Regions from separate parts of the Streptomyces sp. NPDC049970 genome, predicted to be linked through region 2. Evidence: riboswitches for the same ligand, from Rfam matches in the RefSeq annotation. Region 2 holds a riboswitch; the other holds the start of a gene.
The links. A riboswitch is a leader RNA that binds a small molecule or an ion and turns the genes downstream of it on or off. The one in region 2 is predicted to bind S-adenosylmethionine.
Positions count from the first base shown of each region.

Region 1: another riboswitch for S-adenosylmethionine. It lies ahead of thrC (threonine synthase); the one in region 2 lies ahead of AB0I83_RS25665 (aminotransferase class V-fold PLP-dependent enzyme).

Region 1 is NZ_JBFALP010000016.1:7,234-12,722, reverse strand. Features, by position in the region: gene AB0I83_RS24200 (trehalose-6-phosphate synthase) at 1-1,066, opposite strand, end outside; gene AB0I83_RS24195 (glucosyl-3-phosphoglycerate synthase) at 1,153-2,103, opposite strand; SAM riboswitch class I at 2,257-2,384, shown strand; gene thrC (threonine synthase) at 2,403-3,701, shown strand; gene AB0I83_RS24185 (MoaD/ThiS family protein) at 3,730-4,005, shown strand; gene AB0I83_RS24180 (cold-shock protein) at 4,475-4,681, shown strand; gene groL (chaperonin GroEL) at 5,087-5,489, shown strand, end outside.
Region 2 is NZ_JBFALP010000018.1:14,338-19,826, reverse strand. Features, by position in the region: gene AB0I83_RS25675 (rhomboid family intramembrane serine protease) at 1-724, shown strand, start outside; gene AB0I83_RS25670 (Lrp/AsnC ligand binding domain-containing protein) at 721-1,002, shown strand; gene AB0I83_RS25665 (aminotransferase class V-fold PLP-dependent enzyme) at 1,050-2,426, opposite strand; SAM riboswitch class IV at 2,607-2,724, opposite strand; gene trpD (anthranilate phosphoribosyltransferase) at 2,810-3,874, opposite strand; gene AB0I83_RS25655 (cytochrome bc complex cytochrome b subunit) at 3,996-5,489, opposite strand, start outside.

The DNA of each region.
Region 1 (5,489 bases), on a different contig from region 2:
GGTACGCCGCGAGGGAGCGGGCGAAGTCGTCGTCGACGTGGAGCAGGACCGGGGTCCAGTCCTCCGTGCCGAAGTCCGTGTTGATCGTGTCGGCGACCCGCTGGACCTCCGCCGTGTAGTCCCGGTACACCGCGAGGTCCTGCCGCGAGGGGTAGGCGAAGGCGACGTGCACCACGCGCTCGCGCCATTCGGGGCGCTCCTCGAGCAGTGCCCGGTAGGCGTGCAGTCCGCGGACGATGTTCTTCGACAGCTCGGTGCGGTCCACCCGCACGATCGTGCGCCGGTCCGCGCCGACCTGGTCCCGCAGGATGTCCATGCGCTGGTCGACGTCCGCCTCACGGGAGCGGCGGCGCAGGAAGTCCGCGTCGGCGCCCAGTCCGTGCACCCCGATCCGGGTGCGGCCGGTGCCGCCGAGGATCTGCGTGCAGCAGCTGATGAAGGCGTCCGCCCAGCGGCGCGTCAGGAACGCGGCGCGGTCGGCGCCCAGGATGCCCTTGAGGAGCTGCTCGCCGATGTCGTCGGGCAGCAGCCGGAAGTAGTCGACGGGCGCCCAGGGGGTGTGCGAGAAGTGCCCGATCCGCAGGTCGGGGCGCAGCTCGCGGAGCATTCCGGGGACGAGCGAGAGGTGGTAGTCCTGCACGAGGACCGCGGCGCCCTCGCCCGCCTCCTCGGCGAGCGCCCGGGCGAAGGCCCGGTTGTACGTCTCGTACGAGGCCCACCGGCGGCGGAACTCGGCGTCGAAGACGGGTTCCACCGGCGTCTGGTAGATCATGTGGTGGACGAACCAGAGGACCGAGTTCGCGATGCCGTTGTACGCGTCCTCGTGGACCCCGGCGTCGATGTCCAGCATGCGCACGCCGGGCTCGGACACGCCTCGGCGTACCGCCTCGCGGTCGCCGTCACCGAGGGCGGCGCAGACCCACAGCTTGTCGTCGACAGCGCTGAGGCCGGAGACCAGCCCGCCGCCACCCCGCTTGGAGTCGAGCGCGCCGTCCTCTCGCAGTGCGTACGACACCGGGCCGCGATTGGACGCGACGAGGACCTGGGCAGCGTGCTCGGAGACCATGTACCCGAACCTAGCCCGTTCCGGAAGCCTCCAAACGTGAGGAGTGGCCGGAGATCAGGACCGGTGGTCCCGCTGGCGTGGAACCGCTACGCGGCGTGCCGGGACGCGTACTCCGCGATCTCCCGCATCGGCGGCCGCTCCTCCGTGTCCACGGCGTGGGTGCGCGGGACGAACCCGCCGGGTCCCCGCTCGAACTGGGTGATCTCGGGCCGCACCAGCGGGCCCCGGGACAGCCGCAGCTGGGCCGTGCGGTAGATCGCCGCCGCCATCCGGCCGAGTGCCTGGCCGTCCTGATGGCGGTGCTTGCGTACGCCGACGTCGACCTGGGCCAGCGCGTCCAGGCCCACGGTGTGCAGTGCGTCGACGAGCAGCCCCAGCTCCACTCCGTAGCCGACGGGGAAGGGGAGCTGCTCCAGCAGGGAGCGGCGTACCGCGTACTCGCCGCCCAGCGGCTGGACGAATCCGGCCAGTCGCGGCCAGTGCAGGTTGAGCAGCGGGCGGGCCACGAGTTCGGTCACCCGGCCGCCCTGGCCTGCCGCTTCGCCGAGCGGGCGGTCGTACATCGCCTTGACGAACTGCACCGTGGGGTCGGTCAGCAGCGGGCCGACGATTCCGGACACGAAGTCGGCGGAGAAGTCCTTGAGGTCGGCGTCGACGAAGCAGACGATCTCCCCGCTGGTCACCAGAAGTGATCGCCACAGGACCTCGCCCTTGCCGGGGAGCGCGGGGACGCGGGGGAGTACGGAGTCCCGGTGCACGACCCGGGCGCCGGCCCGCCGTGCGACCTCGGCCGTGGAGTCGGTGGAACCGGAGTCGATCACCACCAGTTCGTCGACGAGCCGGACCTTCTCCATCAGCTCGCGCCGGATCTCCGCCACGATCGCGCCGACCGTGGCCTCCTCGTTCAGCGCGGGCAGCACGACGCTCACGCGCGAGCGGTGCGGATCCCTCGCCCGAGCGGCCGTGAGCCGGTCGAGCGGCCGGTCGTCGGCTGACCAGGAACGCCTGGTCAGCCAGCGCTCCACCTCTTCCAGCACGGTCGAAACTCCCTGTATGTGATCCATCTCGCGGTTCGGACGACTATCTCGATCGCCCGTTGCTTCGGTTACAGTCTTGAACAACGCGGATGGCCCTCGCATGTCGGGGTCGGTCCGCGAATAAACGCCCGGATCCATGATCCGGTGCCATAGCGCTCATCCAGAGGGACTGAGGGAACGGCCCGTTGAAGTCCCGGCAACCCTCCTGCCGACCGAGAGGTCACGGTGGGGAAGGTGCCAATTCCGTCTTGTGGCGAAATACGTCGCAAGGAAGATGAGGAGAAAGGGCCTCCGCCATCATGGCCGTGCAGACAGTCGCAGCAAACACCGAATCCTCCGCCGTTGACCTCGGTCCCGCAGCCGCGCTTTCCTGTCGCGAATGCGGCGAGCGTTTCGAGCTCGGCCCCGTTTTCGCCTGCGAGTCCTGTTTCGGGCCGCTCGAAGTGGCGTACGACCTGCCGAGCGGCTCCCCCGAAGAGCTGAAGAAGCGCATCGCCGAGGGCCCGGACAACATCTGGCGCTACGCGCCGCTGCTTCCCGTCCCCGCCGACGTCGCGGACAAGCCGAACATCAACCCCGGTTTCACCAAGCTCGTCAAGGCCGACAACCTCGCCCGCGAGCTGGGCGTGACCGGTGGGCTCTACGTCAAGGACGACTCCGGCAACCCGACGCACTCCTTCAAGGACCGTGTCGTCGCCATCGCCGTCGAGGCCGCCCGCGCCTTCGGCTTCACCACGCTGTCCTGCTCGTCCACCGGCAACCTCGCCGGTGCGGTGGGCGCCGCCGCCGCCCGGGCCGGCTTCCGCTCGTGCGTGTTCATCCCGCACGACCTGGAGCAGGGCAAGATCGTCATGGCCGCGGTGTACGGCGGCGAGCTGGTCGGCATCGAGGGCAACTACGACGACGTCAACCGCTTCTGCTCGGAGCTCATCGGCGACCCGCTCGGCGAGGGCTGGGGCTTCGTCAACGTCAACCTGCGGCCCTACTACGGCGAGGGCTCCAAGACCCTGGCGTACGAGATCTGCGAGCAGCTCGGCTGGCGGCTGCCCGACCAGATCGTCATCCCGATCGCGTCCGGCTCGCAGCTCACGAAGATCGACAAGGGCCTCCAGGAGCTGATCAGGCTCGGTCTCGTCGAGGACAGGCCGTACAAGATCTTCGGCGCCCAGGCGGAGGGCTGCTCACCGGTCTCCACCGCCTTCAAGGCGGGACACGACGTCGTGCGGCCCCAGAAGCCGAAGACCATCGCCAAGTCCCTGGCGATCGGGAACCCGGCCGACGGCCCGTACGTGCTGGACATCGCGCGGCGCACCGGCGGGGCCGTGGAGGACGTGAACGACGAGCAGGTCGTCGACGCGATCAAGCTGCTGGCCCGCACCGAGGGCATCTTCGCGGAGACCGCGGGCGGTGTGACGGTCGGCGTGACGAAGAAGCTGATCGAGGACGGTCTGCTCGACCCGGCCCTGACCACCGTCGTCCTGAACACCGGTGACGGGCTGAAGACGCTCGACGCGGTCGCTCCCACGACCGGCCTGTCGGCGACGATCAGGCCCAGCCTGGACGCGTTCCGCGACGCCGGCCTCGCCGCCGCCAACTGACCACCCGAGACCGAAGGAAGGCACCCACATGAGCGTCAAGGTCCGTATCCCCACCATCCTCCGCACCTACACGGGCGGTCAGGCCGAGGTCCCTGCCGAGGGTGCGATCCTCTCCGAGGTCATCGAGTCCCTGGAGAAGAACCACCCGGGCATCGGCGCCCGCGTGCTGGACGACCAGGGCAAGCTGCGCCGCTTCGTCAACGTGTACGTCAACGACGACGACGTGCGCTTCGAGGGCGGCCTGGACGCGGCCACCCCGGACGGCGCCGGGGTCTCGATCATCCCGGCCGTCGCCGGAGGCTGACCCCCTCCCGGCGGGTGTCCGGCGGGTGCGCGAGCCGGAGCGTGACGGACCGGCCGGCCCCGGCCCCGCAGTGCGAACACGATGGCCCCCTCCGGGAAGCGGAGGGGGCCATTCTGCATGGTTGAGCACGGTACAGTTGGGGAAGCCCCCCTGGCTGCTCGTGCCGCCCGCATATGAGAATGCGCCCGGTCACGACAAGAAGTGGCCAAAGTGTGTGGGCTCTTTGTGGCGTAAGTGCCCTTTGCCTGGCCCGAGTTGCCCTGGAATGCCACTGATTCCCACTGTCCGGGCGTTCGTGTGTGCCCAGAATTCTCGTCCGATTGACCTGTTGCAGAGGGCAGTTGGGCAGATACATTCGGCCGCGGTCGACGCGTTCCGGCGCACGCCGCCCTTCCTGTCGGAGGGTGAGTTCCGACCCGGGCCCGCGAAGTGCGGGCTCGTGCAAGGGCCTGTTATAGGGGAGTTAGCCATGGCTCAGGGCACCGTCAAGTGGTTCAACGCGGAGAAGGGGTACGGCTTCATCGCGGTCGACGGTGGTGCGGATGTTTTCGTCCACTACAGCGCGATCCAGATGGACGGGTACCGCACCCTCGAAGAGGGTCAGCGAGTTGAATTCGAGATCTCGCAGGGCCAGAAGGGGCCGCAGGCGGACATGGTCAAGCTCGCCGTCGGCTGAGCTCGGCGCGGTCGGCGAACGACACTACTCACGCACGTAGGGCCCGTACCTCCCGACAGGGGATACGGGCCCTACGTGCGTCGGCGCGCCCCCCTCGCGGCCGTCCGCATCCGGGCAGGGGCGCCTGCGCCCACCCGTCGCCGGACCTCCGCTCCCAGCGAGCCTTCCTCGAAGGCGCTTGCACTCGAAGGGGTCGAGTGCTAATCATTGGCGTTAGCACTCTCCAGGTGAGAGTGACAGAACTTGGACCGGGCCGGTGAGGCCCGCAGGCTCGTTGGGGCAAGGAACCAGTGAGCACGCAGGCCGTCCGTCGCGGGCGCCTCCCGGTCCGGAGAGATCCTTCCTCGAGCTCTCGGATGCGTTCGAGTAGAGGAAGGTCCTATCCGTCCGGGAGGACCACTTCACATGGCCAAGATCATCGCGTTCGATGAGGAGGCACGGCGCGGTCTCGAGCGCGGGATGAACCAGCTCGCCGACGCCGTCAAGGTCACCCTCGGCCCCAAGGGCCGTAACGTCGTCCTCGAGAAGAAGTGGGGCGCGCCCACGATCACCAACGATGGTGTTTCCATCGCCAAGGAGATCGAGCTCGAGGACCCGTACGAGAAGATCGGTGCGGAGCTGGTCAAGGAGGTCGCCAAGAAGACGGACGACGTCGCCGGCGACGGTACGACCACCGCCACCGTTCTCGCCCAGGCACTCGTCCGCGAGGGCCTGCGCAACGTCGCCGCGGGTGCCAACCCGATGGCTCTCAAGCGTGGCATCGAGAAGGCCGTCGAGGCCGTCTCCGCCGCTCTGCTGGAGCAGGCGA
Region 2 (5,489 bases):
CTGGCGGGAACGGACCAGAAGGCTGGGGGCGGTGGCCGGCGGAGCCCCGGTCACGTACGGGCTCATGGCGCTGTGCTGCGCGGTGTTCCTGATCAGCCCGCTCTCCGGGTTCAACCCCTCCCACGGCGAGGGGGACGCCCTCCTCGCCGCGCAGGCCGGCTACTTCGAGCGGTGGGGGGTGATCCCGAGCGAGCTCCTGAACGGCTCGGCGCACTCGGCGCTGACCCCGCTGACCGCCCTCTTCGTGCACGGCAGCTGGCTGCACCTGCTCGGCAACATGCTCTTCCTCTACGTGTTCGGCGCGATGGCCGAGGAGCGCATGGGGCGCGTCGAGTTCCTGTTCTTCTACCTCGCGTGCGGCTACTTCGCCCTGGTCGCCTACGCGGTCGTGCACGCGGGTTCCGACCAGACACTGGTCGGCGCGTCGGGGGCGATCTCCGCGGTGCTCGGCGCGTTCCTCCGCCTCTTCCCCCGGGCCCGGGTCACCAGCCTCTTCCCGTTCCTCTTCTTCCTGCCGCTCCGCTTCCCCGCCTGGATCGTGCTCGTCTTCTGGTTCGTGCTCCAGTGGCTGGCGGCCCAGGGGGCGGGCAGCGGCCCGGGCGTGGCGTACCTCGCCCACGTGGCGGGCTTCGCGACGGGGTTCCTCTACGCCTGGGGACGCCATCGGGGTGGTACTAGAGTGAAGTCTCCAGCCACGGCCACCGAGGGAGAAAGCCAGCCGTGATCACCGCGATCGTTCTCATCAAGACCAGCGTGGACCGGATTCCCGAGATCGCCGAGGCCATTGCCGCGCTGGACAGCGTCAGCGAAGTCTTCTCGGTCACCGGTACGTACGACCTGATCGCCATGGTCCGGGTGGCCAGGCACGACGATCTGGCCGATGTCATCCCGGGCCGGATCAGCAAGATCCAGGGAGTGGAGGGCACCGACACGCACGTGGCCTTCCGCACCTACTCGCAGCACGACCTTGAGGCGGCCTTCGCCATCGGCCTCGACGCCTGACACCGGACACGGCTCCTCGGCCTGGCCGGAGCCGTGTCCGGGGCGGATCAGACCTGCGAGGTACCGCGGTCCGGGACGCAGCGGCCGTCCTCGGTGCGGTAGACCCAGCGCGCTCCCGAGCTCACCAGCTCCCGGACCGCTCCGAGGAACCGCTCGATGTGCTCGTCCGGGGTGCCGGCGCCGAAGCTCACCCGGATGGCGTTGAGGGACCTCTCCCCCGGTGCGGCATCGGGCGCGCCGCACTCGCCCGGGTCCTGCGGCTCGCTGCCCAGCAGGGTCCGGACCAGCGGGTGCGCGCAGAAGAGCCCGTCGCGCACCCCGATGCCGTACTCGGCGGAGAGAGCGGCGGCGAAGTGCGAGCTGCTCCATCCCTCGACCACGAAGGAGATGACGCCGACCCGGGGGGCGTCGTCGCCGAACAGCGAGAGCACCCTCACCTCGGGGACGCCGGCCAGTCCGTCGCGTACCCGGGTGACGAGCTGCTGCTCCCGCTCGACCAGCCGGTCGAAGCCGGCCTCGGTCAGGGCCTTGCAGGCGGCGGCGATGGAGTAGACGCCGATGACGTTGGGCGAGCCGGCCTCGTGCCGGGCGGCCGTGGTGTGCCACTCCACGTCCACACCGCCGTCGGTGCGCCGGGCGACCTTGCGGGAGGCTCCGCCCCCGGCGAGGTAGGGCTTCGCGTCTCGCAGCCAGTCGGCCCGGCCCGCGAGGACACCGGAACCGAACGGGGCGTACAGCTTGTGTCCCGAGAAGGCGATCCAGTCGACGTCCAGCTCCGCGATGTCGACCGGGTGGTGGGGTGCCAACTGGGCGGCGTCGAGGACGATCCGGGCCCCGTGGGCGTGCGCGGCGGCGGCCAGCTCCTTCACCGGCCACAGTTCACCGGTGACGTTGGACGCGCCGGTGACGCAGACCAGCGCCGGACCGCGGGGGTCGCGGTCGGCCAGTGCCCGCTCCAGGGTCTCGACGGCCTGTCCCGGGGTGCGCGGGGCGTCGAGGTAGTCCACCCGGGTGTCGCGCCAGGGCAGCAGTGAGGCGTGGTGCTCGGTCTCGAACACGAAGACCTGGCAGTCGGCGGGCAGCGCCGCGGCCAGCAGGTTGAGGGAGTCGGTCGTCGAGCGGGTGAAGACCACCTGGTCGTCCGCGCGGCAGCCGAGGAACTCCGCGACGGTGGTCCGGCTGGTCTCGAACAGGTCGGTGGAGAGCTGCGAGAGGTATCCGGCGCCGCGGTGGACGCTGCCGTAGTACGGGGCGTAGGCGGCCACGTCGTCCCAGACCCGCTGCAGGGCCGGGGCGCTGGCCGCGTAGTCGAGGGCGGCGTAGGTGACACTGCCGCCCGTGACGAGCGGAACAGTGACATCGGCACCCAGAACCGGCAGCGGGGCACAAACGGACTGGTCGACGGCAGCGGTGGAGACAGACATGGCGAACTCCCGTGAGAGACAGGCGAAGTCCACGCGCCGGCGATCCGACAGGTCGCGGCGGCGCGGGAGAAGAGAGAAGAAGGTGCGCGGAGTAGGGCGTCGTGCCCTATCGCATTCGCTTGCTCACAAGAGGCTCCCTGGGACCAGGACCCCAAGGGGTGGCGTACGACGACGCCGAGGGGCCCGCGCTTGCCGCAGACCTCGCTGCCTGCGGCCTGGTCTTCACCCGGGGCACCCCGCCACGGACGGAGGGTTGCCGGACAGCGGGCCGGGGCCGTAGTCGCTGTCACTCATGACCTGCGCAGCATCTTGCCATATGCGTGGCCACGCGCAAGGGCGCGGTCCGCGATGCGGACCGCGCCCCTGTTCGCCTCGTGCGCGCCTCAGGCGTTGCTGGCGGTCACCCAGCGCTCCAGCGCACGCCTCGCCGCGCCCGAGTCGATGGCCTCCGCGGCCCGGCGCATCCCCCCGGCGAGCTGCTCGTTCAGCGTGCCCTCGCCCGGGTCCAACGCGACCAGGGCGGCTGCCGAGTTGAGGAGTACCGCGTCCCGCACGGGACCGGTCTCCCCGGCCAGCAGGCGGCGGGCGACATCCGCGTTGTACGACGCGTCGGCACCGCGCAGGGCCTCGACGGGCACCACTTCCAGCCCCACGTCACGCGGGTCGAACGCCTCCTCGCGGACAGTGCCGTCACGGACGACCCACACCCGGGAGGTGGCCGTGGTGGTCAGCTCGTCGAGGCCGTCGTCGCCCCGGAAGACGAGCGCGGAGTTCCCCCGGTCCGCCAGCACCCCGGCCACGATGGGCGCCATCTTCGGGTCGGCGACGCCGATCGCCTGGGACCGCACCCGGGCCGGGTTGGTGAGCGGCCCCAGGATGTTGAACGTGGTCTGGGTGCCGAGCTCCTTGCGGGCCCTGGCCGCGTACCGGAGGGCTGGGTGGAACTTCACCGCGAAGCAGAAGGTGATACCGGCTTCCTCGGCGACGGAGACGACGCGCTGCGGCGTCAGTTCGAGGTTGACCCCGAGCTTCTCCAGCACGTCGGAGGCACCGCTCGCCGAGGAGGAGGCGCGGTTGCCGTGCTTGACGACCTTCGCGCCCGTGCCGGCGACGACGATCGCCGACATGGTGGAGATGTTGACCGTCTTGGCCATGTCGCCGCCGGTCCCCACGATGTCGACCGTGTGACCGGGCACCTCGATGGTGTGGGCGTGCTCGTACATGGCGCGGACGAGTCCGGTCACCTCGTCGACGGTCTCGCCCTTGGCCCGCAGCGCGACCGCGAACCCGGCGATCTGGACGTCCGTCGCCTCGCCGCTCATGATGCGGTTCATGGCCCAGGCGGTGTCGTCCGCGTCCAGGTGCTCGCCGCGCAGGAGGGGGGTCAGCACGCCGGGCCAGGTACGGGCCGCCACGCTGTCGCCGCCGTCCGGGGTCACAACGTTCATGGTCCGCTCCTGGGGGTCCACAGCCGATAGAAGATGCCTCCACCCTATCCAGCCCGGAGACAGCGAAGAGCCCCGTCCATCGGATGGACGGGGCTCGCGCTGTGGCGGTCAGCTGAGGTGATCAGTGGTGGCCGTGGCCGCTGGTGATCTCCTTGTACTCCTCGGCGGTGGGCTTGGCGATCTGGCTCTCGTCGCCGAAGTAGCTCTTGCTGAGGCGTGCGCGCAGCTTCTGCAGAGCCGAGGGCTTGCGCTCGACACCGTTCTCGTCGACCGTCGGGCCGATCTCGACCGGCTTGTACTGCTCGTGCGCGGTGAGCGTGTGCAGCTGCCCCTGGCCGAGCGGCTCGTGGATCTCGACGAACTCACCGTGCGGCAGGCGCTTGATGGTGCCGGACTCGCGCCCGTGCAGCACCTTCTCCTTGTCGCGGCGCTGGAGGCCGAGGCAGATCCGCTTCGTGACGATGAACGCCAGGACCGGGCCGACGAAGAAGGCGATCCGTACGAACCAGCTGATCGCGTTGAGCGACAGGTGGAAGTGGGTCGCGAAGATGTCGTTGCCGCCGCCGATCAGCATGACGATGTAGATCGTCACCCAGGCGACGCCGAGCCCGGTGCGGGTCGGGGCGTTCCGCGGCTTGTCCAGGATGTGGTGCTCGCGCTTGTCCCCGGTGATCCAAGACTCGATGAACGGGTAGAGCGCCAGGGCCCCGAGGATCACACCGAAGAGGACCAGCGGGATGAGCACGCCCAGGACCAGCGTGTGGCCCCAGAGGTTGATCTCCCAGCCCGGCATCACGCGGACGAAGCCCTCGGCGAATCCCATGTACCAGTCCGGCTGGGCGCCCGTGGACACCTGGTCGGGACGGTAGGGGCCGAGCGCCCAGATCGGGTTGATCGAGGCGATGGCCGCGATGATCGCGATGAAGCCGAAGACCAGGAAGAAGAAGCCTCCGGCCTTGGCCATGTACACCGGCAGCAGGGGCATGCCGACGACGTTCTTGTTCGTACGGCCGGGGCCGGCGAACTGCGTGTGCTTGTGGAAGAACACCAGGATGAGGTGGCCGACCACGAGCCCGAGCATGATGCCCGGCAGCAGCAGGATGTGGATCGAGTAGAACCTCGCGATGATGTCCGTGCCGGGGAACTCCCCGCCGAACAGGAACATCGAGATGTACGTACCGACGATGGGCATCGACAGGATCGCGCCCTGGGTGAAGCGCACACCCGTACCGGAGAGCAGGTCGTCCGGGAGGGAGTAGCCGGTGAACCCGGTGAACATGCCGAGCACGAACAGCAGGAAGCCGAACAGCCAGTTGATCTCACGCGGCTTGCGGTACGCGCCGGTGAAGAACACCCGGAACATGTGCACGAACATGCCGGCGAGGAAGATCACCGCTGCCCAGTGGTGGATCTGCCGGACCAGCAGACCACCGCGGACGTCGAAGCTGATGTCCAGCGTCGAGGCGTAGGCCTCGGACATCCGGATGCCCTGCATCGGCTCGTACGAGCCGTGGTACACGACCTCGTTCATGCTCGGGTGGAAGAACAGCGTCAGGTACACACCCGTGAGGATGATGATGATGAAGCTGTAGAGGCAGATCTCACCGAGCATGAA